DNA from 3 places in the Nostocoides vanveenii genome. Region 2 is predicted to be linked to each of the others. Evidence: predicted binding sites of a transcription regulator. Region 2 holds the regulator's gene; each other region holds the start of a gene.
What was found. The regulator HrcA, encoded in region 2, represses chaperone genes, less so after heat shock. The targets are predictions, from matches to a motif close to TTNGCACTCGNNNNNNNCGAGTGCNAA.
Positions count from the first base shown of each region.

Region 1 (9,706 bases), on a different contig from region 2:
CATCAGCGCGGAGGTGTCCACGCGTTCCATTGTGCTAGTCGCAACCACCCGTACATACCCCGGACCAGAACTGTTCACCTCGCGTTCACCTTGACCGATCCAACGGGTGGTGTGGCCGGTTCCGGGGGACAATCCGCCCATGTCCTCGTTTGACAATATGCGCACCGGAGCGACGAACAGCCTGCTCGACGTTGCCGGGCTCCGGGTCGGTCACTCGACCTCGATCGGCGCGGGCCGGCGGACCGGCGTGACCGTGGTTGTGGCACCACGGGGCGGGTGCGTCGCGGGCGTCGACGTCCGCGGAGCCGCTCCGGGCACTCGCGAGACCGACCTGCTCGATCCGCGGTGCCTGGTCGATCGGGTGCACGCGGTCGTGCTCTCGGGCGGGAGCGCCTTCGGGCTCGCCGCCGCGGACGGCGTCGCTCGCGCGTTGTATGCCGCCGGCGTGGGTTGGCCGATGGGCGCAACCGGCGAGGTGGTCCCGATCGTCCCGGCGGCGGTGATCTTCGACCTCGGCCGAGGGGGCGACTTCGGCGCCTTCCCCGGAGCCGACGACGGAGCGCGGGCGTATGCCGCGGCCACCCGTTCGCCTGCCGGCGACTCCGCCCAGATGGGGACCGACGACGCGACGAGAGCGCTTGAATCCCGTGCTGGTGCACGGGCGCTCGGCCCTATCGGGGCCGGGACGGGCGCGAAGGCAGCCGGGCTCGCCGGCGGCATCGGGTCCGCGAGCGCCGTCCTCCCCGACGGGAGCACGGTGGCCGCGCTCGTCGTCGTCAATGCGGTCGGCTCGCCGGTCGACCCGGCGACCGGCGAACTCTGGGCCGCTCGTCACGGCCTGCCGGGGGAGTTCCCGCCGCTGGAGCGCCCGGCGAGTGGTGAGGTGGCGGCGTATCGCGAGGAACGGCATACGGAAATGACCGCGGCGGGCCTGCTGCCAGGTGGTGCCACGACCATCGGTGTCGTCGCGACCGACGCGAGCCTGACCAAGGCGGAGTGCGCGAAGCTTGCCGCCGTAGGTCACGACGGGATCGCGCGCGGTATCGACCCGGCGCACACGCTGCTGGACGGTGACACCTTGTTCGCGCTGGCCACGGGCGAACGCGCGGCGCCGGGGCTGGCCGATCTACTGGCGCTGCATTCCGCCGCCGCACGGTGCGTGACGCGCGCGATCGGCCACGCGATGCTCGCCGCGCGCACGGCGACGCTGTGGCCGGGCACCCCGGCCGAGCGCGTCGTGCGGTCCTACCTGGACGCCTTCCCGTCGGCCCGCCCCACCGCACCGACACCCGTGCCGTAGGAGGCGTGGCCTACGGCACGGGCGGGCGCACCGGGAAACGTCAGCCCGGGTCGGGGAACTCCACCGGCCAGCCCTTGCGGGCCAGGTGATCGTGGACGCGCCGGATGTCCTCGACGGACGGCAGCTCGTTGGTGACCTTGGCGATCTCTTGGCCGATGTCGATGACGTCGACGGGCGCCACGCCGGCCGAGCGCAGTGAGCGGGAGACGCCCTTGACCTCATCGTCGGTCAGCCGGCGCCGCAGCAAAGCCAACAACGGCACGAAGTCCGTCGCCGGCACGCCACTCGGGTAGCCCTCGCGCACCCAGCTGACGATCCGCGGCAGGCGCCCGCCCTCCCCGCCCGCCGGCTCCGCGCCGCTGGCCGGCTCCGGGCCATCGGTCGGCGAGGAGCCGTTGGCCGGTGGTGCGCCAGTGATGGCCACGGCTGCGGCTGCCGCGGCAGCCGCGACCTCGGCGCTGGGCGGATAGACGTCGGCGGGATCGGCGAGCGGCCAGCCCGCCTCGGCGAGTCGGCCCGCCACGCGGGCGACATCCTCGGACGTGGGCGACTGGACATCGCGCCCCGCCAGCTCCGACCGGACGTCGGCCTCGGTGATGGGCGCCTGCGCCTGAGCTGTCAAGGTGGCGACGACGTCCTCGACTTCGTGCTCGGGCAAGGTGCGCTTGAGCACACCGAGCACGGCGAAGTAGTCCTCCTTGGGGATACCCGAGGGGTACCCCGCCCGGAGCCACTCCAGGATGCGCTGGACCGGGCCGGGAGTCGATTTCTGGGTGTCGCTCACTTGTCCACCAGCATCGGGTAGATGTGCTCGAAGCTGACTTTCTGCCCGAAGCCGGATGCCACGATCGTCGTGATTCCGAGAGCGACGGCGGCGAGGACGATCGCGAAGCACAGGATCGCCAACACCTTGCCGACGGGGTGGCCGGCCTCGTGATTGATCTCAGCGTCTCCACCCTGCCCGTAGGCCAGGGCCCGGATGCCGAAGGCGAAGATCGCCGGCAGCCCCGCGCCGAGGAGGAGCCCCGCGGCGAGGACCTTCCATGCGCCCTCAAGGGCGAACTCGAAGTTGTTCATCCGATCCTGCCTCAGTGGTTGACGCCGGCGGGGACGGGCGCTTCAGTCGGCGTGCCCTCCCACTCGTCGTTGACGTTGTTGTGGTCGATGGGGGCGCGCCGCGAGTGGAGGTACATATAGCCCGCGAGCGCCGCGAGGATGGCAAAGACCGCGATCATGCCCAGGGTGCCGCCGAGCGTATGCCCGATCCACCACATGACCGCGCCCACCAGGCCCGCTGCGGGCAGGGTCGTCAACCACGCCACGGCCATCCGGCCGGCGACGCCCCAACGCACCTCGGCGCCCCGCTTGCCGATCCCGGTGCCCAGGATCGAACCGGTGGCGACGTGGGTGGTGGACAGGGCGAAACCGAGGTGGCTGGAGGCGAGGATGGTGACGGCCGAGGACGACTCCGCCGCCATACCTTGGGGTGAGGAGATCTCGACCAGGCCCTTGCCGAGGGTCCGGATGATCCGCCAGCCACCGAGATAGGTCCCCAGGGCGATGGCCAGGGCGCAAGCGAACTTCACCCAGAGGGGGATATTCGTCGTGTCGGTCCAGTGCCCGCTCGCCAGCAGGGCCAAGGTGATCACGCCCATCGTCTTCTGGGCGTCATTGGTGCCGTGGGCGAGCGAGACCAGCGAGGCGCTGCCGATCTGACCCCAGCGGAAGCCGGATTCTTTATAGCGCTCGGCCACGCCTTCGGTGATGCGGTAGATCAACCAGGTCCCCAGCGCGGCCACGCACCCGGCGATCACCGGTGACATCAGCGCCGGGAGAATGACCTTCCCGACCACGCCGTCGAGCTTGGTGCCGTCACCGGCCCAGTTGACGCCGGATACCCCGAGGCCGGCGATGGCCGCCCCGATCATTCCGCCGAAGAGCGCGTGGCTGGAACTGGAGGGCAGGCCGAGCAACCAGGTCAGCAGATTCCAGACCACCCCGCCGCACAATCCCGCGAGCACGATGAGAAGGAGTGCCTGCCCGCCATTGGCGAGATATTCGGCCTTCGGAGCGCCGGTCTTGTCCTGGATCTTGATGACCGCGTTGGTCACCGTCAGCGCCACCTCGACCGAGAGGAAGGCGCCGACCAGGTTGAGGACGGCGGAAAGCATGACAGCGACCTTCGGGCGCAGCGCGCCGGTGGCGATGGACGTCGCCATCGCATTGCCGGTGTCATGGAAGCCATTGGTGAAGTCAAACGCGAGGGCCGTCAAGATCACGAGGATCAAGGCCACCAGGGAAGTGTCCACCCCACTATGGTCCCGCCGATGTAAGCGGTTACAGGCGGTTGTCGCCAGGTGTTCACCGAGTGTTCGTGCGGGCGCGAAACCGCCCTGCTGTTTGCACTCTCGGGGTGCGAGTGCCAATAATGGCGTTAGCACTCTCCCCGTGAGAGTGATAATCCCCGACCTCGTGGGTGAGGTTCGGTATGCCGTGGTGACGTGAGCCGCGGTGGCCGGGCCGTCCGTCGCGGGCACCGACGCGGTCATACGTACATACATCGTGTGGAGGAACCACCCGAATGGCCAAGATCATCGCTTTCGATGAAGAGGCACGTCGCGGTCTCGAGCGGGGCATGAATGTCCTCGCCGACGCCGTCAGGGTCACCCTGGGCCCGAAGGGCCGCAACGTCGTGCTGGAGAAGAAGTGGGGCGCCCCCACGATCACCAACGACGGTGTGTCCATCGCCAAGGAGATCGAGCTCGACGACCCCTACGAGAAGATCGGCGCCGAGCTGGTCAAGGAGGTCGCCAAGAAGACCGACGACGTCGCCGGTGACGGCACGACGACGGCCACCGTCCTGGCCCAGGCCATGGTCCGCGAGGGCCTGCGCAATGTCGCGGCCGGTGCCAACCCGATGGCCCTCAAGCGCGGCATCGAGCAGGCCACCACGGCCGTGGCCGATGAATTGCTCGCGATGGCCAAGGAGATCGAGACCAAGGAGCAGATCGCTGCGACCGCGTCCATCTCCGCTGCTGACCCCCAAATCGGCGAGATGATCGCCGAGGCCATGGACAAGGTCGGCAAGGAAGGCGTCATCACCGTCGAGGAGTCCAACACCTTCGGCCTCGAGCTCGAGCTCACCGAGGGCATGCGCTTCGACAAGGGCTACATCTCCGGCTACTTCGTCACCGACCCGGAGCGGATGGAAGCGGTCCTGGAGGACCCCTACATCCTGATCGCCAACTCCAAGATCTCCTCGATCAAGGACCTGCTCCCGCTGCTGGAGAAGGTCATGCAGTCGGGCAAGCCGCTGCTGATCATCGCCGAGGACGTCGACGGCGAAGCCCTCTCGACCCTGGTGGTCAACAAGATCCGTGGCACCTTCAAGTCCGTCGCGGTCAAGGCCCCGGGCTTCGGCGACCGCCGCAAGGCCATGCTGGCCGACATCGCCATCCTCACCGGTGGCCAGGTCATCTCCGAGGAGGTCGGGCTCAAGCTCGACACCGCCGACCTCGACCTGATGGGCAAGGCCCGCAAGGTCGTCGTCACCAAGGACGAGACCACCATCGTCGAGGGCGCCGGTGACCAGGACCAGATCGCCGGCCGGGTCGCCCAGATCCGCGCCGAGATCGAGAAGTCCGACAGCGACTACGACCGCGAGAAGCTCCAGGAGCGCCTGGCCAAGCTCGCCGGTGGCGTCGCCGTCATCAAGGCGGGCGCGGCCACCGAGGTCGAGCTCAAGGAGCGCAAGCACCGCATCGAGGACGCTGTGCGCAACGCGAAGGCGGCCGTCGAGGAGGGCATCGTCGCCGGTGGCGGCGTCGCGCTGCTCCAGGCCACCAAGGCGGCCTTCGAGAAGCTCACCCTCGAGGGTGACGAGGCGACGGGCGCCAACATCGTGCGCGTCGCGTCCGAGGCGCCGCTGAAGCAGATCGCCGTCAACGCCGGTCTCGAGGGGGGCGTCGTGGCCGAAAAGGTCCGTCACCTGCCCGCGGGCGAGGGCCTCAACGCGGCCAGCGGCGAGTACGTCGACATGATCGCGGCTGGCATCATCGACCCGGCCAAGGTCACCCGCTCCGCCCTGCAGAACGCGGCCTCCATCGCCGCGCTCTTCCTCACCACCGAGGCCGTCATCGCCGACAAGCCGGAGAAGGCTCCGGCCATGCCGGCCGGCGGCGGCGACGACATGGGCGGCATGGGTTTCTGATCCCGGCCCGCCAAGGTCAAGCGAAGGGCGGTCACCCCGGTGGGGTGGCCGCCCTTCGGCGTCCGAACCGCGCGGGATGCGTCGGACTCGAAGCCGGGCCCTCTGGTGAGGGCCCGGACCCTACCGGCGGCCGCCCCGCCGCCGGGCTGGATGCCCGCTCTTGCTGCGGTAGGCCAAGCCCGCCGAGTACGGGCAGTGGGCTGCCCGCCGCCTGGAGGGGGTGAGCGTGGATTACCTGTTCCTGGACGCCTCGTTCTTCCGGACGCACCAAGGCAGCCCGGCCGAGCCGGTGCTGGCCGCCTGGGGGATCAGCTCCGACGGCAAACCCGTCTTCATCGGGTTGGCGCCCGGGGCCGGGGAATCCACCGACGCGTGGGTCGACTTCCTGGCCGACCTGCGCGATCGGGGCCTGGGCAGTCCGCTGCTGGTCATCTCCGACGGCGCTCAAGGATTGATCGCCGCGATCGAGCAGATCAACCCGAAAGCGTTGCGGCAGAGGTGCCTCATCCACCGGCTGCGGAACGTTCTGGCGAAGGCCCCGACCGGGATGCAGGACGAGATCCGCGACGGCTACTGGGCCATCTTCGACACCACCGACCTCGATATCGAACCCGTCCCCGCGCTGGTCGACCTGATCGACACCCGCGTCCGCGCGTTCGCGGCGAAGTACGCCGCCATCTACCCGGCGGCGATGAAGATCCTGCTCACCGACGCCGCCGGACTGAGCGCCTACCTGCGCTTCCCGGCCGAGCACCACCAACGGATCCGGCAGTCCAACTTCATCGAACGCACCTTCGGCGAAACCCGCCGCCGCGCCAAAGTCATCGGCCGCTTCCCCGGCGAGACCTCCTGCATCAGCCTGGTCTGGGCCGTCCTGGACCGCGCCTCCGCCGGCTGGCGCGGCCTGGCCATGACCCCCGCCGGCTCACGCCTGCTACACGACCTCCGCCGATCCCTACTCGACCCACCCCGCGAACTACGACCCCGACACGCCGTCGACCACGCCCACCAAACCGACGCTGTCACCGCCACCGCGTAACATCAACCCCACGAAACCTGAACCAGGGCCCGCGCGTTTACACCGGAATCTGGACGCCACCGGCGGGTGGACGTACGTTGTTATCGATGGCCCTGCTGGCGAAGGAATGTGCCTGATGCCCGAAGGCCTCGTTGGCGCAGCGGCAACCGATGCGCGAAGGAGCGACTTCTTCGGGTCCTATGACACCGATCCTGGCCACCACCCCAGGCCAGAAGGTGACGGGCTCATCGAGACGGAAAGCGCTGAAGGTGCGGTCTCGGTGCCCGGCCGAATGCCGCTGCGGACAGTCCAGGGGTGGTTCAATTTTGTGAGCGGTTATGTAGGAAGCAACGTCATCGCTATCACGGTAAACCCACCCGTTGGCCCCGAGGTGGCGGCGTCCATGCAGGGCGACCGCTTCGCAGCCTGGTGGCCCACGACCGATGCCCGGAGGGATGCCTCAAAGGTGGGTGGTGCCTGCACCTACACGATTACCCTCGCCGATGGGACGCGCCATCGCGTCGATCCCCACTCGTAGCGGAGTGACCCGGGAACCACCCAGGGGGCTAGCCGTGGTCTGAAGCGCCCGTTGCGGTCAGGCTTCGGGCGAGGTAGTTGGTGAGGTTGAGGAACCCGGACGCGAAGCCGCGTAGGCGCTCGAGCCGCCCGTTGATGGCCTCGGTGCGGCCGTTGTCAGTACCGGTTGGTCATCGTCGGCCGGCCCCGTTCATCGTCGGCCGGCCCCGTTCATCGTCGGCCCAGCCGCTCAACCCTCCGAGCCCGGGAATGCGGCCGTGACGGCTTGCGGCTGGCCGCCCGCGGCGGCGCCGGGCTTGATGGTCAGGTCGACCATCCGTGCGCCGCACGTGTAGCCCACCTGCGTGTCCGACGTGTCGCCATTGGCGTAGGCGCGCTTCCAGCAGGCACCGCCGGCGCCCCCGGTGAAGTTCCAGAGCGTTGCGACAACAGACGGGGTCGCATACTGCAGCGCGTCGTGCCGGCGTCCCGCCCGCCAGGCGTCGATCAGTTTGTCCGCGTAGCCGGTGACCCGCCCGGTGCGTCCGCCGATGAGTTCGACGCTGGTGATGGCCCGCTGTCGCCCGGCTGACGGCGATCGGATGAGCAGGGAGAGCTGGCCTCCGGCCGCGTTGCGGTAATACTCGGACGTGAAGCCGTCGCCTGGCGCCTCCCGGACGTGGCTCCAACTCCCGCCGCGTGCGAACTCCGCAAAGGCGAACTGGGTGGCCGGCCCGACCGCATAGCAGGCGGCCAACGCGCGATTTCCCTGCGACCACGCCGCGGTGAAGCGCGCGGCGTAGGCCTTGGCCGACGACGGGTATGCCGCTTGTGCACAGTCGGCCACCGGCCCAGCGAAGGCAGCGCCGGCGCCGCCCGCGCCGAACCCCAGCACGAGCGTGCCTGCTGCCGTCAGCGCGGCCACGCCGCGGAAGGTCTTGGTCATCGTTCGCTCTCGTCCCGTCCCTGTGTTCAACGGGCCGCCCGCCCGCTCCCCCTGATAGTAGGCGGCGCTGGCCGACGAGCGAGGTGATCAGTCGGCGCCGAAACCCTGGGCCTTGACAACCGCCTGCGGCTTGCCGGCCGCGGCGGCGCCCGGCTGGATGGTCAGCTCGACGGTCGCGGACTCGCAGGAGTAGATCGCCATCGTCGTGTAGCCCCCGCCGAAGAAGGTGCGCTGCCAGCAACCGCCTCCGGCCCCGCCGGAGAACGCCCAGAGCGCATTGCCCGCCTTCGGGGTGCCGTATTTCAGCGCCGCCGCCCTGTCGCCGCGGCCCCAGGCGCGGATGAGATTGTCGGCATAGGTGCTGATCCGCCCGGTCGTGCCCGTCATCTGCACGCCGGTCACCCGGTCCCACGCCCCCGCCGCGGGCCGTGCGACGCGCACCTGGATGCGCTCGCCCGCGGCATTGCGATAGGTGACATCGTCGAACTGCTCCGGTGTATTGGCCACCGTCGAGACCCACGTCCACGCGCCGCCGCGCGGCTTCTCGCCGAAGAGGATGGCATCCGTGGCGTATGCCGTGTAGCACTTGGCGACATCGCGCTTGCCCGCCGCCCACGCGGCGAGGAGGCGATCGGCATACGCGCTGGCGGCCTTGGGCGGCGCGCCGAGGGTGGAGCAGACCAATGGGGCCTGCGCGGCGGTGTTCGTGGCGGCGGCGCTCGGGGCGGCGGCTGGCGCGGCCTGGGCGGCGCCGACCAGCCCCAGTAGGCCGGTGGCAGCGGCGAGAACGGCGGTGCTGCGGGATGTGCGAGTCATGATGACCTCCGGAAGTGAGAGGGCCCGATGGCCCGGGTGTGCCCTGCGGATGCCACCCCAGACGCCGCGGCCCCCGGTTGGGTTGCCGGAAGCCGAAAATGGCCGGCCGGCCCGGGCGAGACGGTGCCCGGGCCGGCCGGCTGCCTGTGGTGGACGATGCTCCGGGGGCACCGCCTTGGCGGGCACGCCTGCGGATGGAGTTCGTCGGCGTGCACGCCCCCACACGCGGGATCCCGCGGGTGGGTTGTGTCGCATCGGACTTCTTCGGCCTCGCACGCCGGGCCCGGCAGGGGAGGATGGGCGCGTGACGATCTGGATCGACCGGCCGGCCTGGCCGGCGCACGGGCGGCTGTGGTCGCACCTGATCTCGGACATCTCGTATGCCGAGTTGCACGACTTCGCCGCGGGCTGCGGCATCCCGCGACGCGGATTCGAGGGCGATCACTATGACGTCCCCGAGGAGCGGTATGCCGCCCTGGTCGCCGCCGGCGCCCAGCCCACGACGAGCGCGCACATCGTCGCGATGCTTCAGCAGTCCGGCCTTCGGTTACGAAAGCGCAAGGGGGAGAAGGGGATTGCTCGCGTGCTCGGGGTGGACTTCCCCGACGGCAGCCGCGCGGATGTCGACCTCGTCCGCTCCACGCGAGTGCCGCCCGACGCGGCGACCTTCGCCGCCGTCGTCTATGTCCGCGACGATCTCGGGCGGGTGCTGAGCGTCTACTCGCGCCGCCGCGCGGAGTGGAGCGCCCCGGGTGGGTGGCGCGAGCCGGGCGAGACGCCGGCCGAGAACGCCGCCCGCGAGATGGCGGAGGAGACCGGGGTGCGGCTCGACCCCGCCGCGCTCGTCCCGGTCGGCTACGAACGCTTCCATCCCCTGCCCGGGTCGCCCTGGCCGGTCGA
Region 1 is NZ_BAAAPN010000035.1:91,555-101,260, reverse strand. It holds gene ABD209_RS07580 (inorganic phosphate transporter) at 1-21, opposite strand, end outside; gene ABD209_RS07575 (P1 family peptidase) at 140-1,300, shown strand; gene ABD209_RS07570 (DUF3349 domain-containing protein) at 1,341-2,084, opposite strand; gene ABD209_RS07565 (hypothetical protein) at 2,081-2,377, opposite strand; gene ABD209_RS07560 (inorganic phosphate transporter) at 2,389-3,609, opposite strand; gene groL (chaperonin GroEL) at 3,882-5,510, shown strand; partial or broken gene ABD209_RS07550 (IS256 family transposase) at 5,692-6,549, shown strand; gene ABD209_RS07545 (hypothetical protein) at 6,665-7,066, shown strand; gene ABD209_RS07540 (hypothetical protein) at 7,295-7,990, opposite strand; gene ABD209_RS07535 (hypothetical protein) at 8,078-8,806, opposite strand; gene ABD209_RS07530 (DUF4031 domain-containing protein) at 9,111-9,706, shown strand, end outside.
Region 1: the regulator HrcA is predicted to act here: its motif matches at 3,735-3,761, upstream of groL (chaperonin GroEL).

Region 2 (9,706 bases):
CATCACATCGGTGGGTCCGGGCAGGTCCATCCACTTCTCGTGCAGGACGGCCATGGTCGGCTCGTCGACGAGTCGCAGGCACAGCTCGGCCTGCGGGTGCACCCGCATCTCCACCATGACATAGCGGGCGAGATCGACGAGTTCGACCTCGTCGACCCGCGCGTCAGTCTCGTTGAGGACGTCGATGCTCACGTTCGTTCCTTCCCTGCTTCGCGGACGTATGCCGTTCGGTGGCGTCCCAGCGCCCGTAGGCTTCGACGATCTCGCCGACCAGGCGGTGGCGGACGACGTCGACCGCCGTCAGATGGGCGAAGTGGACGTCCTCGATGTCGTCGAGGATGCCCTGGACCACCCGCAGGCCGCTCTGCGTGCCGCCTGGCAGGTCGACCTGGGTGACGTCACCGGTGACGACGATCTTGGACCCGAACCCGAGCCGGGTCAGGAACATCTTCATTTGCTCAGGCGAGGTGTTCTGCGCCTCGTCGAGGATGATGAAGGCATCGTTAAGGGTCCGTCCCCGCATATAGGCCAGGGGGGCGACCTCGATGGTCCCGGCGGCCATCAGCCGCGGGATGGAATCGGGGTCGAGCATGTCGTGGAGGGCGTCATACAGCGGGCGCAGGTAGGGGTCGATCTTGTCGTTGAGCGTGCCCGGCAGGAAGCCCAGCCGCTCTCCCGCCTCGACTGCGGGCCGGGTCAGGATGATCCGGTTGACCTGCTTGGCCTGCAGGGCGGCAACCGCTTTCGCCATCGCCAGGTAGGTCTTGCCGGTGCCGGCCGGCCCGATCCCGAAGACGATGGTGTGCGCGTCGATGGCGTCGACATACCGCTTCTGGTTGAGCGTCTTGGGCCGGATGGTGCGGCCGCGGTTGCTGACGATATTCATCGTCAGCACATCGGCCGGGCGCTCGATCGTCTGGGCGCGCAGCATGGCGATGGACCGCTCGACCGCATCCCGGTTGAGCGGCTGCCCGGCGGCGATGACGGCCAGCAACTCCTCGATGGTGCGCTCGATGAGCGCAATATCGGCGCTGGGTCCGGTCATCCGGAACTCGTTGCCCCGCACATGGATCTCGACCGCGGGGAACTGGCGCTCCATCGTGCGCAACAGCTCATCGCGTGGCCCCAGGAGGGAAACCATGGGCACCGTTGGCGGGATTTCGACGGAAAAGGTGGGCTGCGTCGCCGGTAGGGGTGCGCTCGCCTCGGGATGGTGTTCAGACATGGGTGGTCGTATTCTACGGGCCCGTTCAGCCCGGGGGCCACGTCATTGCGCGTGCACCGAGCAGGTGCAAGTGCGCGTGGAAGACCTCCTGGCCGGCATCGCGGCCGGTGTTGAAGACCAGTCGATAGCCGTTGGCCAAGCCGTCGTCGGCCGCGACCTGCGCGGCGAGCGCGAAGACGTCGGCGAGTTCCTCCGCCGACGCGGCGGTCAACTCGGCCGCGTCGGCGACGTGCCGCTTCGGGATCACCAGCACATGGGTCGGTGCTTGCGGGTTGATGTCGCGGAAGGCGAGCGAAAGGTCACTCTCCCCCACCACGACCGGCTCGATCTCGCGCCGCACGAACTTGCAGAAGAGGCAATCGGAGGGATCGGTCATACGGCAAGCTTGGCACTTTCCGGCCCGCCGACGGCGTGAGCGCGGCCGCTCCCCCTGCGCAATGTCAACCGAAAGGCTGGCAGCGGCGTGGAGCAGGCGTGACAATCAGCGCTGTGGCGGACTCCCCCGGCGACCTGCGGCGAATGAGCGCCGATGCGGCCATTGCGAGCTTGTATGCCGCGCACTGGTCCGGTCTGGTGCGCCTGGCCTGGCTGCTGGTGCGTGACCAGGGCGTCGCCGAGGACATCGTCGCCGACGCGTTGATCGCGCTGCACCGGCGGTGGGACCACCTCGCCGATCGCGATCTCGCGCTCGCCTACCTGCGACGCAGCGTCGTGAACGCCGCGCGCTCGGTCCTGCGCCACCGCACGGTCGAGCGCACCTATGTCGCACAGCACGGCCGGGCGATCACGGAGGCCACCGCGCCCAGCGCTGAGCACGAGGCCCTGGACGAGGTGGGCAATGCCGGGATGCTCGCTGCCCTCGACCGCCTGCCGCGTCGCCAGCGCGAGGTGCTGGTGCTGCGCTACTACCTGGATCTGAGCGAGGCCCAGATCGCCCACGCTCTCGAGATCGCGCCCGGGTCGGTCAAGGCCCACGCCTCTCGCGGTCTGACCGCCCTCCGCGCCCAACTCGGCGCCGACCCCGACCGAACCACCCGGGAGGACCGATGAAACCCGGCAACGCCGACGGCCTAGGCGACCTGCGCGACCTGCGCGACCTGGAGGAGGCGTTGGCGCAGGCCCTGCACGCCGACGCCGAGCGGATCACGCCGAGCGACCGGCTGGCCGCGATTCAGGGGGCGACGGCCTACGAGATCCCGACGCGGCGGCGCGGGCCGCGCCTGTTCACGCTGGTCGCCGCTGCGGCTGCGGCGGCCGTGATCGGCAGTGTCGCGGCCGGCCAATGGCTCGCGCCGCACGACCGTACCCGGCCCGGCGGAACCGTGAGCCTCAGTTCACCGGCCACGACCGGGCTGTCGGAGAGCCCGACGGCCGTGGCCGGCGCCGCCCTGCCGGTCTATGTCCCGGTCCAGGTAACGATCGATGGGACGCAGGTATGGCGGCTGACCCGCACCTTCGTCTCCGGCTCGGCGGACGCGGGTGCGAGCGGATCACGACGGGTCCTCGAGGCGCTCCAGTGGTGCGCCAGCGATCGGGCCTGGCCCTACCCCGGCGCCGCTCCCCTCGAAGGCACCGCGGTGGCCGGCGTCGATGTGACACCCCAACTGATCACGATCGTGCTGACCAATGGGGGCGCCCAGGACGGCACGGACGACTATCGACGCCTTGGCATTCAGCAACTCGTGTGGACCGCCCAGGCCGCTGCGGGTCTGGGCCGGGTGCCCGTGACCTTCCAGCTGGAAACCGGCGCGGGTCTGCTCTTCGGCCGCTTCCCGGCGAGCGATCGTTACGACCGGCCGGATACAGCCGGTGCCGCCGCGGTCATCGCACCGATCTGGATCGACCAGCCCGGCACCGAGGCGACGGTCCGCGCGGGTGTCGTCCACGTCAAGGGGTTGGCCGCTGCACCGGAGGGAACCCTCGTCTGGTCCCTGCATCGCGGGGACGGCGCGGCCCCGGTCGCCCAGGGCTCGACCCAGGCCGAGGCAGGGGCCCCGGCGCAAGCGCCCTACGCCTTCGACATCCCCGCCGTGCCGGGCGGCCGCTATCGCCTCGACGTCGGCTATCCCTCGCCGAAGGACGGGAGCGCGACCGGCGTCACGCAGGTCTGGTTCACGGTGAGCTGACCGGGCCGGAAGGCTGGGACGCGGGTCAGCGCCAGCGGGCGGCGGCGGAAAGGACCGCCAGCGCGGCCGGGCCGGCCGAGGACGAGCGCAGGACCGTAGGCCCGAGCCGCACAGCCCGCGCACCAGCCGCGGTCAGTGCCTCGACCTCGCCGGGCGCGATGCCGCCCTCGGGCCCGACGATCACCAGCACCTCACCCTGGTCCGGAAGCCGTTGCGCCGCAAGCGGTTCGACCGCCTCCTCGTGCAGCACGTATGCCGTTCCCGCACCCCGCACGCGCGCCACCAGACCCGCGGTCGTCACCGCCGGTTCGACCTCGGGCAGCCAGGCGCGCCTCGACTGCTTGGTCGCCGCGCGCACGACGTCGGCCCACTTGCGGCGGGACTTCTCGCCGCGCTCGCCCCGCCAGATGACCACCGACCGCTCGGCCTGCCACGGGATGATCCGGTCCACGCCCAACTCGGTCGCCGCCTCGATGGCGTCCTCGTCACGGTCGGCCTTGGCCAGGGCCTGCACCAGCGTGAGGGCCGGTGTGGGTGCAGGCAGGTCCACGACCTGATCGATCGCCAACTCCAGGGTCGCCGCGGCAACCGCCGCAATCGTCCCGGTCACCCGCCGGCCCGCGCCGTCGGCCACCCACAACGCCTCCCCGACCCGCATCCGGCGCACCGTCGCGGCGTGCCTGCCCTCCGGCCCGTCGAGCACCAGGCGGCCACCGACCGACACCGCGTCCAGCGCCCCGGCGTCGAGGAGGAAGAGAGGGAGCGTCATACGGCCTCGGCGCGGAGCGCCGCGTCCTGGGTGACCGTCATGACCCAAGCCGGTGCCACGGCAGGCACGCCCGGGGCGACCGCCAGGGCCAGCCCGCCAGGGACGGCCATCAGGCCGTCGCGGACCAAGGTCACCGCGGCTTGAAGGCGTCGCGCAGCTTGCCCATCAAGCCGTGGTCGGCGCTGGCGAGCTTGCCCGTGGGCGCCTCCTCGCCACGCGCCGTGGCCAGTTGGCGCAGCAGGTCCTCCTGAGCCGGGTCGAGCCTGGTCGGTGTGCGCACATCGGCGTGGACGATCAGATCGCCGCGCCCGTTCGCCCGCAGGTGGCTGACGCCGAGCCCACGCAGAGTGATGGTCTCCCCCGGCTGGGTGCCCGGCTTGATGTCGATGTCCTGGACACCGTCGAAGGTGTCGAACTTCATCGCCGCGCCGAGCGCCGCCGCAGTCATCGGCAGACTCAGGCTCGCGTGCAGGTCGTCACCGCGCCGCTGGAAGGTGCTATGCGGATTGACGGCCACCTCGATATAGAGATCGCCCTGCGGGCCGCCTCCGGGGCCGACTTCGCCTTCACCGGCGAGATGGATGCGGGTGCCCGTGTCGACTCCACCGGGGATCTTGATCGTCATAGTGCGCTGGGTGCGCACGCGCCCCTGACCGGAGCATTCGAAGCACGGATGGGTGATCACCTCACCGAAGCCCTGGCAGGCATTGCACGGCCGGCTGGTCATCACCTGGCCGAGGAAGCTGCGCTGCACCTGCTGGATCTCGCCGCGCCCACCGCACACATCACAGGTGCGCCGGCCGGTGCCCGGCTGCGATCCGTCCCCGCTGCACGTTCCGCACCGCGCGGCCGTCTCGACGGTCAACTCCTTCTCCCCGCCGAAGACCGCGAGCCCGAGGTCGATCGGCAGCCGCACGAGGCCGTCCTGACCCCGCGCCGACCGCGGGCGCGGTCCGCGCCCCGGCCCACCGGCTGCGGCGCCGCCGAAGAAGGCGTCCATGATGTCGCTGAAGGAGAAGCCCTGCCCGAACCCGCCGCTCTGCCCACCGTAGGGGTCGGCGCCCATGTCGTAGTTGCGCCGCTTGTCGGCGTCCGAGAGGACGTCATAGGCCTGCGAAACCTTCTTGAACTGCTCCTCGGCCTCCGCGCCGGGGTTGACGTCCGGGTGCAGCTTGCGCGCCAGCTTGCGATAGGCGGACTTGATCTGCTCGGGCGTCGCGTCCCGCGCGACCCCGAGGTCCGCGTAGTAGTCGTTCACAGTGGCCTTCTGGATTCGGTGAGTGGGTCAGTTCGTCATTGGGTGAGCAGCGCCGAGACGTATGCCGCGACCGCCCGGACCGCGGCCATGCTGGCCGGGTAGTCCATCCGGGTGGGCCCCAGCACGCCGAGCCCGCCGACCAGGTCACCGCCCGTGCCATAGCCGGTGGTCACCATCGAGGTGGACTGCAGGCCCGTCACGGGGTTCTCGTGGCCGATGCGCACGGCGATGTGCTGCTGGCCGCCTTCCGCCGTCGATAGCAAACGGAGTAGCACGACATGTTGTTCCAGCGCATCGAGCACCGGCTCCAGAGTGGCTGGGAAGTCGCCCGGCCGGCGGGCGAGATTGGCCGTCCCGGCCATCACCACCCGCTCCTCGCGCTCCTCGATGAGGGCCTCATCGAGTGCCCCGATGACCCGGCGCACGACATCCCGCTCGCTGGGGGCGAAGGAATCGGGCAGCACCGACAACGCGGCCGCCGCCTCACCGAGGCGCCGGCCGCTGGCCGTCGCGTTGATGCCTGCGCGCAGGCGGGCCACGAGATCCTCGTCGGCGACGGCCTCACGAGCGACCTCGATGGTGCGCTGCTCCACCCGCCCGGTCGTGGTGATCAGCACCAACATCAGGCGCGCCTCGCCGACGGGAACCAGCTCGATGTGCCGCACGTCGGAGCGGGTCAACGACGGGTACTGCATGACGGCGACCTGCCGGGTCAAGGACGCCAGCAGTCGCACCGTCCGATCCACGACATCATCGAGATCCACTGCGCCGGAAAGGAACTCGGCGATGGCCGCCTGCTCGGCCCGGCTCATCGGCTTGATCGCGAGCAGCCGGTCGACAAACAACCGATAGCCCGCGTCGGTCGGGATCCGCCCAGCGCTCGTGTGTGGGGCGACGATCAACCCGTCCTCCTCCAGCGCCGCCATGTCATTGCGGATGGTCGCTGCCGAGACGCCGAGCTGATGGCGCTCGAGCAGGGATTTGGAGCCGACCGGCTCGCTGGTGGACACATAGTCCTGGACGATCGCGCCGAGCACGGCCAGGCGACGATCCTGCATACCGGTCACCTCCTCACGCTGCTGGCACTCACCGGTGTCGAGTGCCAATCCTACGTCCAGCGCGAGGGACAGGCACGCTCGCCAGGCCGACCCGGCGCGTCTGCGGCCGCTCGAGCGTGGGCTCGCTTAGGGTGCCGCGGTGAGCGACCGCTACGGACATGACGTGCTCAGCGGCGACTGGCGCCGCCCGCCCCGGGGACGCACCACGGATGTCGCGACCGAGATCGGCATGGTCGTCGAAGAGGTCGAGACCGGCTGGGTCGGCGCGGTGACGGCCGTCGAGACAATCGGCGGTCGGCGCGTCGTGCGCCTAGAGGACCGCCGTGGCGTGGTCCGCGCCTTCCCGCTCGGGCCCGGCTTCCTCATCGACGGCCGGCCCGTATGCCTGCTCCCCCCGGCCCCCGCGGCAGCCGCACCGAAGGCTCCGCTGCGGTCCGCCAGCGGCTCGGTCGCCGTGCCCGGCGCACGCGCCCGGGTCGCCGCTGCCTCGCGGATCTTCGTCGAGGGCACCCACGACGCCGAACTCGTCGAAAAGGTCTGGGGCCACGACCTGCGCGTCGAAGGCGTGGTCGTCGAGGTGCTGCACGGCGTGGACGATCTCGCGGCCGCACTCGCCGACTTCGGCCCCACCCCGCAGGCCCGGGCCGGGGTTCTCGTGGACCATCTCGTGGCCGGCAGCAAGGAGAGCCGCCTGGTCGCGGCCGCCGAAGCGCGCTTCGGCGGTGACCGCGTGCACATCGTCGGCCACCCCTATGTCGATGTCTGGCAAGCGATCCGGCCCGAGCGGGTCGGTCTGCCACGCTGGCCGGTGATCCCGAAGGGGACCGACTGGAAGGCGGGGATCGCCGCGGCACTGGGGCTGCCGCAGACGTCCACCGAGGACATCGGACTGGTGTGGAAGCACCTGCTCTCCCGCGTGCGTACCTATGCCGATCTGGAGCCGAGCTTCTCGGGCCGGGTCGAGGAACTGATCGACTTCGTGACCGTCGGCGGCTGAGGCGGCCGGCGACCTGAGGGTGGACCCTGAGCGCACCCGTGACGAACCCCAGACCGAGCTGGATCGGGAAGAATTCGCCGGATTCGTGCGGTTGACTGGAGCGAACGAGACAACATCCGGGGAAATGCTCCGGCTCGTGTCACCGAAGGGGACAGCAGAAGACCATGACCCAGAATCCGCAGGGCGACCCGGTCTACCCGAGCTATCAATCGCCCACCACCGACTCGCCGTGGGGCACCCAGTCGCCGGCGGGGACGACCCCGCCGCCCATGACCTACCAGGCGCCCGCCGGACAGACCGCCTTCGAGCGCACCGTCGGCTCCATCGGCGGCACCGACCCGATGACGCCGGCCCAAGAACGCAACTGGGGCATGCTCGCGCACCTGATCCCGGCAGCGCTTTTCGTGCTGTCCGCGGGCACGCTGGGCTTCTTCGCGTCGCTGGGGATCTACTTCATGTACAAGGACCGCGGGCCGTTCGTGCGGCAGAATGCCGCGAACTCCCTCAACGTGCAGATCACCGCCGGGATCGGCCTGCTCATCTCGCTGCCCCTGATGTTCCTGCTCATCGGGTTCGTCACGTACCCGCTCATCTGCATCTGGGCGCTCATCGTCCACCTGATTGCCGCCTCGAAGGCGAGCAACGGCGAGTGGTACAACCCGCCGTTCGCGATCAAGTTCATCAAGTAGCCCGTCCGCGCCGCGCCCCGAGCCCATCGGCTCGGGGCGCGGTCGCGTCTGTGGGTGCTTCGCGGAGGCTCAGCCGGCGTAGCCGAGCAGCCGGCGCACGACGGTGTCGGCGAGCAGCCGGCCGCGCAGCGTCAGGACGACGCGGTCCTCGCCGGCCACCACCAGATCGTCCTCGACCAGCGCCGGTATGGCGGCGCGCCCGGCATCGCTCAACGCCTCCACTCCCAGTCCCTCCCGCAGCCGCACGCCGAGGAGGATGGCCTCGTCAGCCCGCTGGTCGGCGGTGAGCGTCTCGCGCGCGTGGGCCGGGGATGCGCCGGCGGCCAGCCGGTCGGCATACGCCCCGGGATGCTTGACATTCCACCAGCGCACCCCGCCGATATGACTGTGGGCGCCAGGCCCGAGGCCCCACCACTCCCCGCCGCGCCAGTAGGCGAGGTTGTGGCGGCACGCCGCGCCCGCGCGCGCGAAGTTGCTGACTTCGTACCAGTCGTAGCCGGCGACGCTGAGGAGGGCGTCGGCGAGTTCATATTTGTCCGCTTCGTCGTCGTCGTCGGGCATTGTCACGACCCCGCGCCGCACTTGGGCCGCGAGTTTGGTCCCGTCCTCGACCACCAGTGCGTAGGCCGAGATGTGCTGTGGCGCAAGGGCGATCGCTGCATCGAGACTGGTGCGCCAGTCGGCTAAGGATTCGCCCGGCGTGCCATAGATCACGTCGAGACTGACCTCCAGGCCGGCAGCCCGCGCCGCATCGACGGCAACGCCGACTCGGGCGGGGTCGTGGGTGCGTTCGAGGGTGGCCAGGACATGCGGCACTGCCGACTGCATCCCGAAACTGACGCGCGTGAAACCGCCCTGCGCCAGCGCCGCCAAACTCTCGGGGCTGACTGAATCGGGGTTGGCCTCGGTGGTCACCTCGGCGTCGGCAGTCAGCGGCCACACGCGGCGGAGTCGGTCGAGGATGCCGACCAGGTCGCGCGCGGGCAGCAGCGTCGGAGTGCCGCCACCGACGAAGACGCTGTGCAGGGGCGGTCGCCCCGGTGCCTCGGCGAGCACGGCCGCGGCGAGGTCGATCTCCCGCGCCAGCGCGTCCAGGTAGGTCGCGGGCGCGCTCGCCGAGCCGGCCAATTCACCCGGGGCATAGGTGTTGAAATCGCAATAGCCGCACCGGACCCGGCAAAAGGGCACGTGGACATAGGCGCCGAAGGTGCGCCGACCGACCTCCGCCAGCGCGGCCCGAGGCAGCCGGCCATCGGCGGGCGGCGCGGCGCCGTCGGGAAGGGCGCTGGGCGGCATACGGGCGATTCTCCCAGGCCCCCGGTGACACCCGCGCCACCCCGAAACCCCACGAACATCGCGGGCCTCGGCGTGTCCAGTGCGACACGCCGTGGCCGGAAAGATTTTCACAATTGCTCGCCGCTAAGCCTTGTTCCAACCCCCGGCGTGACATAGAAATATCCCATCGCCATCACCTCCGGGTGAACGCGACAGGATCAGGCCTCCGGGTCGGATTCGGACGCGAAACGTGTTTCGTGTCAACGAGATCGGCGCTTCGGCGCTGATCACGAGCAGGGCTACGGCCCA
Region 2 is NZ_BAAAPN010000044.1:59,009-68,714, reverse strand. It holds gene ybeY (rRNA maturation RNase YbeY) at 1-192, opposite strand, end outside; gene ABD209_RS08765 (PhoH family protein) at 164-1,225, opposite strand; gene ABD209_RS08760 (histidine triad nucleotide-binding protein) at 1,251-1,601, opposite strand; gene ABD209_RS08755 (SigE family RNA polymerase sigma factor) at 1,700-2,275, shown strand; gene ABD209_RS08750 (Gmad2 immunoglobulin-like domain-containing protein) at 2,272-3,351, shown strand; gene ABD209_RS08745 (16S rRNA (uracil(1498)-N(3))-methyltransferase) at 3,377-4,120, opposite strand; gene ABD209_RS08740 (hypothetical protein) at 4,117-4,254, opposite strand; gene dnaJ (molecular chaperone DnaJ) at 4,251-5,378, opposite strand; gene hrcA (heat-inducible transcriptional repressor HrcA) at 5,414-6,436, opposite strand; gene ABD209_RS08725 (DUF3097 family protein) at 6,576-7,433, shown strand; gene ABD209_RS08720 (DUF4870 domain-containing protein) at 7,598-8,122, shown strand; gene hemW (radical SAM family heme chaperone HemW) at 8,192-9,418, opposite strand.

Region 3 (9,706 bases), on a different contig from region 2:
GCGACGCGCATCTGCTTGGCCACCGTCGTGGTCTGCGTCACCAGAGTGCTGGGCGCCCACTTCTTGCCCTGGGTGAAGGCCGTCGGCAGGTCGGTGAAGCCGTAGCCCTGCAATTGCTGGACATAGCCCCCCTCCTGGTCCGCCGAGACCAAGAGTCCCACGCGTGGGTCGGCCAGCCCGGAGAGGTGATGGGTCGTCGCGGCCACCGAGGTCCGCCCGCTGTGGAAGCCGCCGAGCAGCACCACGCCGCCGAGCGCGTAGGACCGCACGGTCGAGTCGACGCCGGACGGAGCCGCCGACGCGTCCAGACCGACCCAGATCAGTTGGCCGACCCGCTGGTTCACGGTCATGGACGCAACCAGGTCGCTGACGCAGGAGCGTTGGGAGAGCGTGAGATTCGACGTCGGTGACGTGCTCGCGGAGGCGACGGGAACGGCATACGCCGGGGCGCCGGAGGCGAGCAGAGCGGCTGTGGCGCCGCCGCCCGCGACCAGCCCGGCGACCCGCCGGCGGCAACCACGTCCGTTCCCGGTCCGTATGCCGCCCGCTCGCCCGCTCGTGACTCGTCGCATTCCGCTCAACCTTTCTGACCGAATCCCTTCGTGAGCGTAGACGCCCCAACACGGCGCGGGGTTGGGGCGCAATAGGCTGCGCCCCATGACGGCTGTCCCGGTGGTTCTCGACGTCGATACCGGAGTCGACGATGCCTGCGCCCTGCTGCTCGCGGCCCTGCACCCGGGCCTTGATCTGCGGGCGGTCACATGTGTCGGCGGCAATGCGCCGCTCGCCGATGTCGTCCGCAACACGCTCACCGTCCTCGACGCGGCCGGCCGGCCCGACGTGCCAGTGGCGGCAGGGGCGGACCGGCCGCTGCTGGAGGACCCGGTCGACGCGCGGCACGTGCACGGCGAGGACGGGATGGGCGATCTCGACTGGGCCCCGTCCACGCGCGCGCCGATCCCGGGCCACGCAGTGGAGTTGCTGCGCGACACCCTGCGCGACGCGGCCGCCGCGGGGGAGCGGGTCACGGTCATCCCGCTGGCTCCGTTGACCAATATCGCGCTGCTGCTGCGGACCTATCCCCTTGCGGCAGAAGGGATCGAGCGCATCGTGTTCATGGGTGGATCGGCTGCCATCGGCAACGCAACGGCGTCCGCCGAGTTCAACATCTTCCACGACCCGGAGGCCGCGGCGATCGTCTTCGACGCGACCGCGGACCTGGGCATTCCGCTGACCATGTACGGGCTGGATGTCTTCTACGAGCCCCAGGTCTCGGCGCTCGACGCCGCCGAATTGGTCGCGGCGGACCCCACTGGAGCAGCCGGATTGGGAGGCCGGTTGATCGCGTTCCAATGCGAGCGCTTCGACGCCGACGCGGCGACCATCGGTGACGCCGGTGCGGTGTGCGCAGTGGCCGACCCCGACGGTTTGCAGACGCGGACCTTGCCGGTGCGCGTGGAGTTGGCCGGGCGCTACACGCGCGGCCGGACCGTTGTCGACCACCGGGACTGGTCGGGCGACCTGACGCACGACCCGCACGGGCAGTCGGATGTCGTCGTGGACGTCGGCCTGGGCATCGACGGGCCGCGCTATGCCCGACTGTGGCTGGACACCTTGCGGGCTGGTGCGCGCACAACTCCGGCCGTCGGTGCCGCAGCGGTGGGTGCGTGATGGGCCGGGTCATCGTTGTGGGCTCGATCAATGTCGATCACGTCGCGCATGTCGACGACTTCCCCAAACCGGGGGAGACGATCAGCGCCTTGCGGCTCGATCTGATGGCCGGCGGCAAGGGGGCGAACCAAGCCGTGGCGGCTGCCAGGGCGGGCGCGGACGTTGTCATGGTCGGCTGTGTCGGCGACGATCCCTATGGTGTCGCCTACCGGAATCGCTTGGCGCAGTTGGGCATCAATGTCAGTGCGGTGCGCGTCGTCGGCGGCGAGCCCACGGGCACGGCATACGTCACATTGGACGCGGCGCGCGAGAACACCATCGTCACCGTGGCTGGGGCGAATGCCGAAGTGGCGTTGACGGACGCGCAAGCGGTGCCTGGCGTCGGGCCGGGCGACGTCGTCGTTCTGCAGTTGGAGATTCCCCACCACGTGGTGGCTGCGGTTGCGGAATGGGCGGCGGACCGCGGAGCGCGGGTGGTCCTGAATGTCGCGCCCTTTGCGGTCCTGGACCCGCCCGCCTTGGCGGTCGCGGATCCGGTGGTTGCCAATGAGCACGAGGCGCTTCGTCTCGCCGATGCCGATCTCGGGACGGGCGGGTCTCTGCTGGTGACTCTCGGCCCCAGCGGTGCGGTGTGGGACGGCGAGCACGTGCCGGCGGCAGCGGTGCCCGGCGACGAGGTCGTCGACACGACGGGCGCGGGCGACGCCTTCGTCGGGGCGCTCGCCGCCGCCCTGGCCGCCGGCGCCGATCGCGCGAGCGCGATGGCCGCCGCAGCCCGGGCCGGTGCCGCCGCTGTCGCGACCCCGGGCGCCCAACCCGACGGCGACCTCGGCCCCACCCGCCACTCCTGACCCCGGACGAGGCGACAGCTTTCCCGCCCGAGGCCAGAACTGCCTTGTTGGCAGGGGAAGAATTCCCAGGCAAATGAGGGGTTTGTGGCGTCGGGCTTGAACGCTGAGGACGCTCCGCACCCCAGACGCCGGTTCGGCAGGGGGAGGACGGGCGCTTTAAGGTTGGCGCGTGAGCGAACCCAGCACTTCCACCCGTCGCGACGTCGGTCTGGTCTTTCTCGGCGCCTCCCTGGTAGCCGGGGTGGGCGACCCCAAGGGCCAGGGCTGGGTCACCCGGGTGGTCGCGCGCAGCCAGTCGCCGGATGTGGACCTCACGGCCTACAACCTCGGGGTGCGCGGGGCGACGTCGGGCGATGTGCTCGACCGCTTCCGTGCCGAGGCCCCGGCGCGTTTCGACGGGCGCGGCGAGCGGCGGCTCGTGCTCTGCGTCGGCGCAAACGACCTCGCCACCGGCGTGAGTGTCGCCCGGCACCGCCTCAACCTCGCGACGATCCTCGATGAGGCCCAGAGCGGCAGCATCCCGGCCTTCGTCGTCAGCCCGCCGCCGGGGACGAATGCGCAGGACAACGCCGGCATCGAGGTGCTTGTCGACGCCCAGGCCGACGTTTGCGCTCGCCGCGGCATCCCGTTCGTCGACTGCTATCGCCCGCTGCTCGGCCACGACCAGTGGGACTCGGATCTGGCTGCCGCGACTATCCCGGGGCATCCCGGACAGGCTGGCTACGGCCTGATCGCCTGGCTCGTTCTCAACGGGGGCTGGCGCGAATGGCTCGACATCTAAGGTGCCCGCAAGATTCGTCGGATCGTCGCCGTTGACGGTCCGTCGCGGATCTGGGTCGGCCGCGCGTTGGGGAGTGAGCAGGGCGGCGGCAGCCCACGGCATACGGTAGGCGGATGAGCGACCGACCCATCCGCATCGGTGTCCAACTGCACCCCCAGCAGGCCGACTATGCCCAGATCCGCAAGGCCGTTATCCGCGCCGAGGAGATGGGCGTCGACGTCCTGTTCAACTGGGATCACTTCTATCCGCTCTACGGCGACGAGGACGGCAAGCACTTCGAGTGCTGGACGATGCTCGCGGCCTGGGCGGAGCAGACCAGCCGCGTCGAGATAGGTGCCCTGGTCACCTGCAATAGCTATCGCAACCCGAACCTGCTCGCCGACATGGCTCGCACCGTCGACCACATCAGCGACGGGCGGCTGATCCTCGGGATCGGGTCCGGGTGGGCGGAGCGCGACTACACCGAATACGGCTATCTGTTCGGCACCGCCGGCAGCCGGCTGGACGACCTCGGCGAGGCGCTGCCGGTCATTGAGGCCCGTTGGGAGCAGCTCAATCCAGCGCCCACGCGCAAGATCCCGGTGCTCATCGGCGGCGGCGGCGAGAAGAAGACGCTGAAGTTCGTTGCGCGCCACGCCGACATCTGGCATACGTTCGTCCAGGGCGACGATCTGGCGCACAAGATCGACGTCCTGCGCGGGCATTGCGCGAGCGGGGGCCGGGACCTAGCCGACATCGAGATCTCCGTGGGGGTCGGCGGGCGCGGGCGCGAAGGCCGGCTGCCCGACGCTCCCGAGGTCGAAGGCCGGCCGTTGCATGACCTCGGTGCCCGGCTCTTCACGCTCGGCATCGGTGGGCCGGACTACGACCTGTCCGTCGCCGAGCCGTGGATCGCGTGGCGCGACGCGCTCAACGCCGTGAGCTGACGCTATTGATGAGTGATATCGCGGTCAGGGCCGCGATATCACTCATCGATAACCGAACAGCGCCGCGAGTTGTCCACAGCCCGCCCGAGTCCCGGTCGACGGATCCGGCGTCTGCGGGCAGCCTGGCCGTATGCCGCACCATCCCCGAGCGCGCGGGTTCACCTTCCCGCCGCTCGGCGCCCTGCCGCTGCTCACCCTCGTCCAGGCGCGGGCGGCCTATGGCGAGCAGGCGGTGCGGTGGAAGGTGGACAGCGGTCGCTGGCAGCGGATCCACCACGGCATCTTTGTCACCCATTCCGGTCCGATCGACTGGGCGACGCGGGCCGGCGCCGCAGTTCTGGCCACCAGTCGTCCGTCGACCCGGCTGGGGGACGGCGGCCACTCGATGTCCGCCGGCCTGATGGGATGGTCCGCGGCCTTGGTGGACGGACTGAGCGATGTCGAGCCCGACGTCATCGGCATCGTGGTGCCCCTTGGGCGCCGTATTGCCGTCCCGGCGGGTCTCCACGTCGTCACCTCGCGCCGGCTCACGGTGCGGAGCGAGATTTGGCCGCCCCGCACCACCATCGAGTCAACCGTGATCGGGCTGGCTGACGAGGAGCCGGATGACGTCACCCTCGCGCTCATCGGCCGTGCCCTACAGCAGCGCCGCACGACGATGCGTCGGCTTCGAGCCGAGCTCGCCACGTGGCCGAGGCACGGCAAGCGGGATCTGCTCGAGGCCGTGCTCGCGGACGAGGCCGACGGTTGCGAGAGCGCACTGGAGTTGCGGTGGTTTCGCGATGTCGAGCGCCCGCACGGCATCCCTGCGCCGACCCGTCAGACCCCGCTAGTCGTGCGCGGTCAGGGACGCCGTTTCGACCTCGATTGGGATGACGCCAACCTCTGCGTCGAACTCGACGGACTCCTCTTCCACACTGCCGCAACGGCATTGACCGATCGCCAGAAGATCAACGCCCTGGCCGGGCGGCGCCGAAGCCACCTGCGCTACGGCTGGCTCGAAGTCACGCGTTCGCCCTGCTCGATCGCCGCGGAGGTGGTGGCCACGGCCCAAGCCCAGGACGCTCGCTGGCCGTCGCGGGCCTGTCGCACGCCCGGGTGCCCGGTGCTTCGTGTCACCGGCTATTGAGGAGTGATATCGCGGCCCTGACCGCAATATCACTCATCGATGACTCGCATCAGTCCTGGTCCAGCACCAGCACCGCGTTGTGTCCGGCCACGCGAGTCAGCAGGAGGGTCGCATCGGCGCCCGGGCGGACCTTCAACTGCCGCATCAGGCCCGCCTCATCCAGGCGCACGCCGCGCTTCTTGATCGTCACCCCGCTGATCTGGCGCGCCCGTAGCCAGGCGCGGAGCGCCTTGACGTTGAGCGGCAGCACATCCCGCACCGCATACCGGCGCGCATACCCCAGCCCGTATGCCGTGTCCGCCGTCACATAGCCGAGCCCCGGTTCCAGTTCGCGCCCGTCCGTTGCCGCGGTCACCGCGCCGACCAAGTCCGCCTGGACCAGAGCCCGGTCGGTCTCGTAGAGCCAGGGGTGCACCTCGTTTACCCCACCCACGCACGGGACGTCCGCCGTCGCGGTGTCTTCAGTGACCTCGATCGGCGCCTGCCCGGGCCGCAGCACGCGCGCGGTCCGACCGCGGGTGCGCGCCAGCGGGCCGAACCACACCGTGCACTCCAGCAACTCACCGGCCCGCGAGACCCATTGCGCCTCGGCGCCGCGCGGCAGTTGGTCGTGGGGGAAGGAGGGCGAGAGTTTGACCCCGGTTGCCGGCACGGCCTGCGCGATCGACAAGACCGTCGTCCAACTCGGCGCGATGTCATCGAGCCGGAAGACCCGCCGCGTCCGGCCGGCCGCATCGGCGACTCCGCCCACTCGGCGCGCCGGGTCCAGCCAGGCGCCAACGCGGTCGCGCCCTGCACCTGGCGGGGCGACCCAGTCTTCGGCCAACCCGACCCGGGCCCGCGAATCCGGCCACGGGCGCAGATTGGCATCCGCCACGGCGGCTGTCACCGGATCCGCGTCGATCGCCGCGACGGTCACATCGAGGGCGGCCAGCGCCATCGCGTCCGAGCCGATGCCGCAACCTAAGTCATGTGCAGTGGCAATCGACGCCTGAGCGAAGCGTTCGGCGTGCCCGGCGGCGATTTCGAAGCGCGTGGCCTGCTCCAGGCCGTCCGCCGTGAACAGCATCCCGTCGGCCAATTCCCCGAACTTCTCCCGGGCCCGCGTCCGCAATCGCTGCTGGGTCAGGGCCGCCGCTACCAGATCGGGAGCCAATCCGCCGGCACGCAAACGCGCCGATACACCCACAGCCGCCGACTCGTCATACGGGCCGAGGTCGCGAAGCACGGCCCGCCCGGCGGGGGAGCCGAGCCAGCGCACGGAGGCGACATCCACCCGCCCATCCAACACTGCCCCCGCCGGGAGGTGGAGGCACCGGCGAATCCGGTTGCTCCGCGACCCTCCCACCTGACAGCCTCGCGGTCATGAGCGTGCGACGGTTGACCGCGGATGACTGGGCGCTCTTTCGCGACATCCGCCTGCGTGCCCTGCGCGAGGCGCCCACCGCGTTCGGATCGACCTACGAGCGGGAGGTCGCTTTCGCCGAGGAGGACTGGCGAGTCCGTAGCCGCGGTGCCGCAGTCGCGACGGCGCCCGATGGCGACACCGTCGCGGTCGGCGGGACCTATGACGAGGGGGATCACCTGCACGTCGTTGCGGTCTGGACCGACCCGGCCGCGCGCGGGCGGGGCCACGCGACGGCGATCCTGCACGTCCTCCTCGACGATGCGTCGGCAGCCGGCCGCATCGTCGTGCTCGACGTCAATGTGGCCAATCCGGAGGTGATCGCCGTCTACGAGCGCTTCGGCTTCGAGCGCACCGGCGTTACCAGCCCCTTGCGCCCCGGCTCCACCGAAACCACGCAGACCATGCGCCTGCGCTGACTCGCGCAGCCTGCGCGGGCGCGGCCAGGCGGCCACCTACGACCCCGTCTGTCGCCGAGCGCTGGGGAGACGAACGCGAGCTGAGGTGAGAGCGCAGGGGTGACCACCTACGACCGCGTTTGTCGACGATCGAGCGAGACGGGGCGGCGACGAAGGAGCCGACCCGCCGAGCGCTGAGGAGATGAACGCCGAGAGAAGCAGGCGACGAAGGAGCTGACCCGCCGAGCGCTGAGGAGATGAACCCAAAAAGTCAACTGGCACTCGAGTTGACCGAGTGCTAATCGCGGCATAGATTGGCTGTTGGCACTCTCCCCGTGTGAGTGCCAATCGTGCACCGCAGCTCGACCCCCGCGACGGCGAGTTGCATCAGGCGCACGACCTCTTGTTTCCGATTCATTCGTAGTCGAATAGTGAAGGAGTCATCGTGTCGGTTTCCATCAAGCCGCTCGAAGACCGCATCGTCATCAAGTCCCTTGAGGCTGAGCAGACGACGGCGTCCGGCCTGGTCATCCCGGACACGGCCAAGGAGAAGCCCCAGGAGGGCGAGGTCCTGGCCGTCGGTCCGGGCCGCTGGAACGAGGACGGCGACGAGCGCATCCCGCTGGATGTCAAGGTCGGCGACCGGGTCATCTACAGCAAGTACGGCGGCACCGAGATCAAGCACGGCGGCGAGGAGTACCTCATCCTCTCCGCGCGCGACGTCCTCGCCGTCGTCGGCTGACCCCAGCCCACAGCATTCCCGTATGCCGTGACCGCGCCCCGCGCCGCCCTCGCCTAGGTGAGGCCCGGCCGGGGCGCGTCGCGCATCCCCTAGCAACCAACACCGCCGAGCCGCCCGCCCGGGTGAGTCATCGGCATACCGACGAAGGACAGTCATGGCCAAGCAACTGGAGTTCAACGACTCCGCCCGGCACTCCCTCGAGCGCGGCGTCGACGCGCTCGCCAATGCCGTCAAGGTCACCCTCGGCCCCAAGGGCCGCAATGTCGTCATCGACAAGAAGTGGGGCGCGCCGACCATCACCAATGATGGCGTGACCATCGCGCGCGAGGTCGAGCTCGAAGACCCCTTTGAGAACCTCGGCGCCCAGCTCGCCAAGGAGGTGGCCACCAAGACCAATGACGTCGCCGGTGATGGCACCACAACCGCGACCGTTCTCGCCCAGGCGATGGTCAAGGAAGGCCTGCGCAATGTCGCGGCCGGTGCCGCGCCGAGCAGCCTCAAGCGGGGCATCGACGCCGCCGTCGAGGCGCTGAACACCCGCCTGCTCGACAACGCCCGCGAGGTCGGCGGCAAGGACGAAATCGCGTCCGTCGCCGCGCTCTCGGCGCAGGACGCCACCATCGGCGGGATCATCGCCGACGCCTTCGACAAGGTCGGCAAGGACGGTGTCATCACCGTCGAGGAGTCCTCGACCGCCGAGACCGTCCTGGAGTTCACCGAGGGTATGCAATTCGACAAGGGCTACATCAGCCCCTACATGATCAGCGACCCCGAGCGCATGGAGGCCGTCCTCGAAGACGCCTACATCCTGATCAACCAGGGCAAGATCTCCACCATCGCCGACCTGCTCCCCGTGCTGGAGAAGGTCATGAAGACCGGCAAGCCGCTGGCCATCATCGCCGAGGACGTCGACGGCGAAGCGCTCTCCACCCTGGTCGTCAACAAGCTGCGCGGCACCTTCAACGCGGTCGCCGTCAAGGCCCCCGGCTTCGGTGACCGTCGCAAGGCGATGCTGCAGGACCTCGCGATTCTCACCGGCGGTCAGGTCATCTCCGAGGAGGTCGGCCTCAAGCTCGACCAGACCGGTCTCGACCTGCTCGGTCAGGCCCGTCGCATCGTGGTGACCAAGGACAACACCACGGTCGTCGACGGCGCCGGTTCGCCCGACGAGGTCACCGGCCGGATAAACACGATCAAGGCCGAAATCGAGAAGACCGACTCCGACTGGGACCGCGAGAAGCTCCAGGAGCGCCTCGCCAAGCTCGCCGGTGGCGTCTGTGTGATCAAGGTCGGCGCGCACACCGAGGTGGAGCTGAAGGAGAAGAAGCACCGCATCGAGGACGCGATCTCTGCCACCCGTGCGGCGATCGAGGAGGGCATCGTCGCCGGTGGCGGCACCGCCCTCGTCCACGCGCTTCCGGCGCTCGACGACCTCGGCCTGACCGGTGACGAGCTCACCGGCGCCAACATCGTGCGCAAGGCCGCGGCCGAGCCGCTGCGCTGGATCGCCGAGAACGCCGGCCTGGAGGGCTATGTCGCCGTCTCCAAGGTTGCCGACCTGCCGATCGGTCAGGGCCTCAACGCCGCGACCGGCGCGTATGTCGACCTGGTCGCCGCCGGCGTGCTCGACCCGGTCAAGGTCACCCGCTCGGCGCTGCGCAATGCCGCGTCGATCGCCTCGATGGTCCTGACCACCGACACCCTGGTGGTCGAGAAGAAGGAAGAGGAGCCCGCTCCCGCGGCCGGTCACGGGCACGGCCACGGCCACTGATCCGACCATCTTCGCCGCCGGCACGTGCCGCG
Region 3 is NZ_BAAAPN010000051.1:5,373-15,078, reverse strand. It holds gene ABD209_RS11145 (glycoside hydrolase family 3 N-terminal domain-containing protein) at 1-572, opposite strand, end outside; gene ABD209_RS11140 (nucleoside hydrolase) at 658-1,671, shown strand; gene ABD209_RS11135 (PfkB family carbohydrate kinase) at 1,671-2,522, shown strand; gene ABD209_RS11130 (GDSL-type esterase/lipase family protein) at 2,692-3,303, shown strand; gene ABD209_RS11125 (LLM class F420-dependent oxidoreductase) at 3,417-4,229, shown strand; gene ABD209_RS11120 (hypothetical protein) at 4,360-5,358, shown strand; gene ABD209_RS11115 (class I SAM-dependent methyltransferase) at 5,408-6,634, opposite strand; gene ABD209_RS11110 (GNAT family N-acetyltransferase) at 6,724-7,182, shown strand; gene groES (co-chaperone GroES) at 7,607-7,903, shown strand; gene groL (chaperonin GroEL) at 8,058-9,674, shown strand.
Region 3: the regulator HrcA is predicted to act here: its motif matches at 7,437-7,463, upstream of groES (co-chaperone GroES).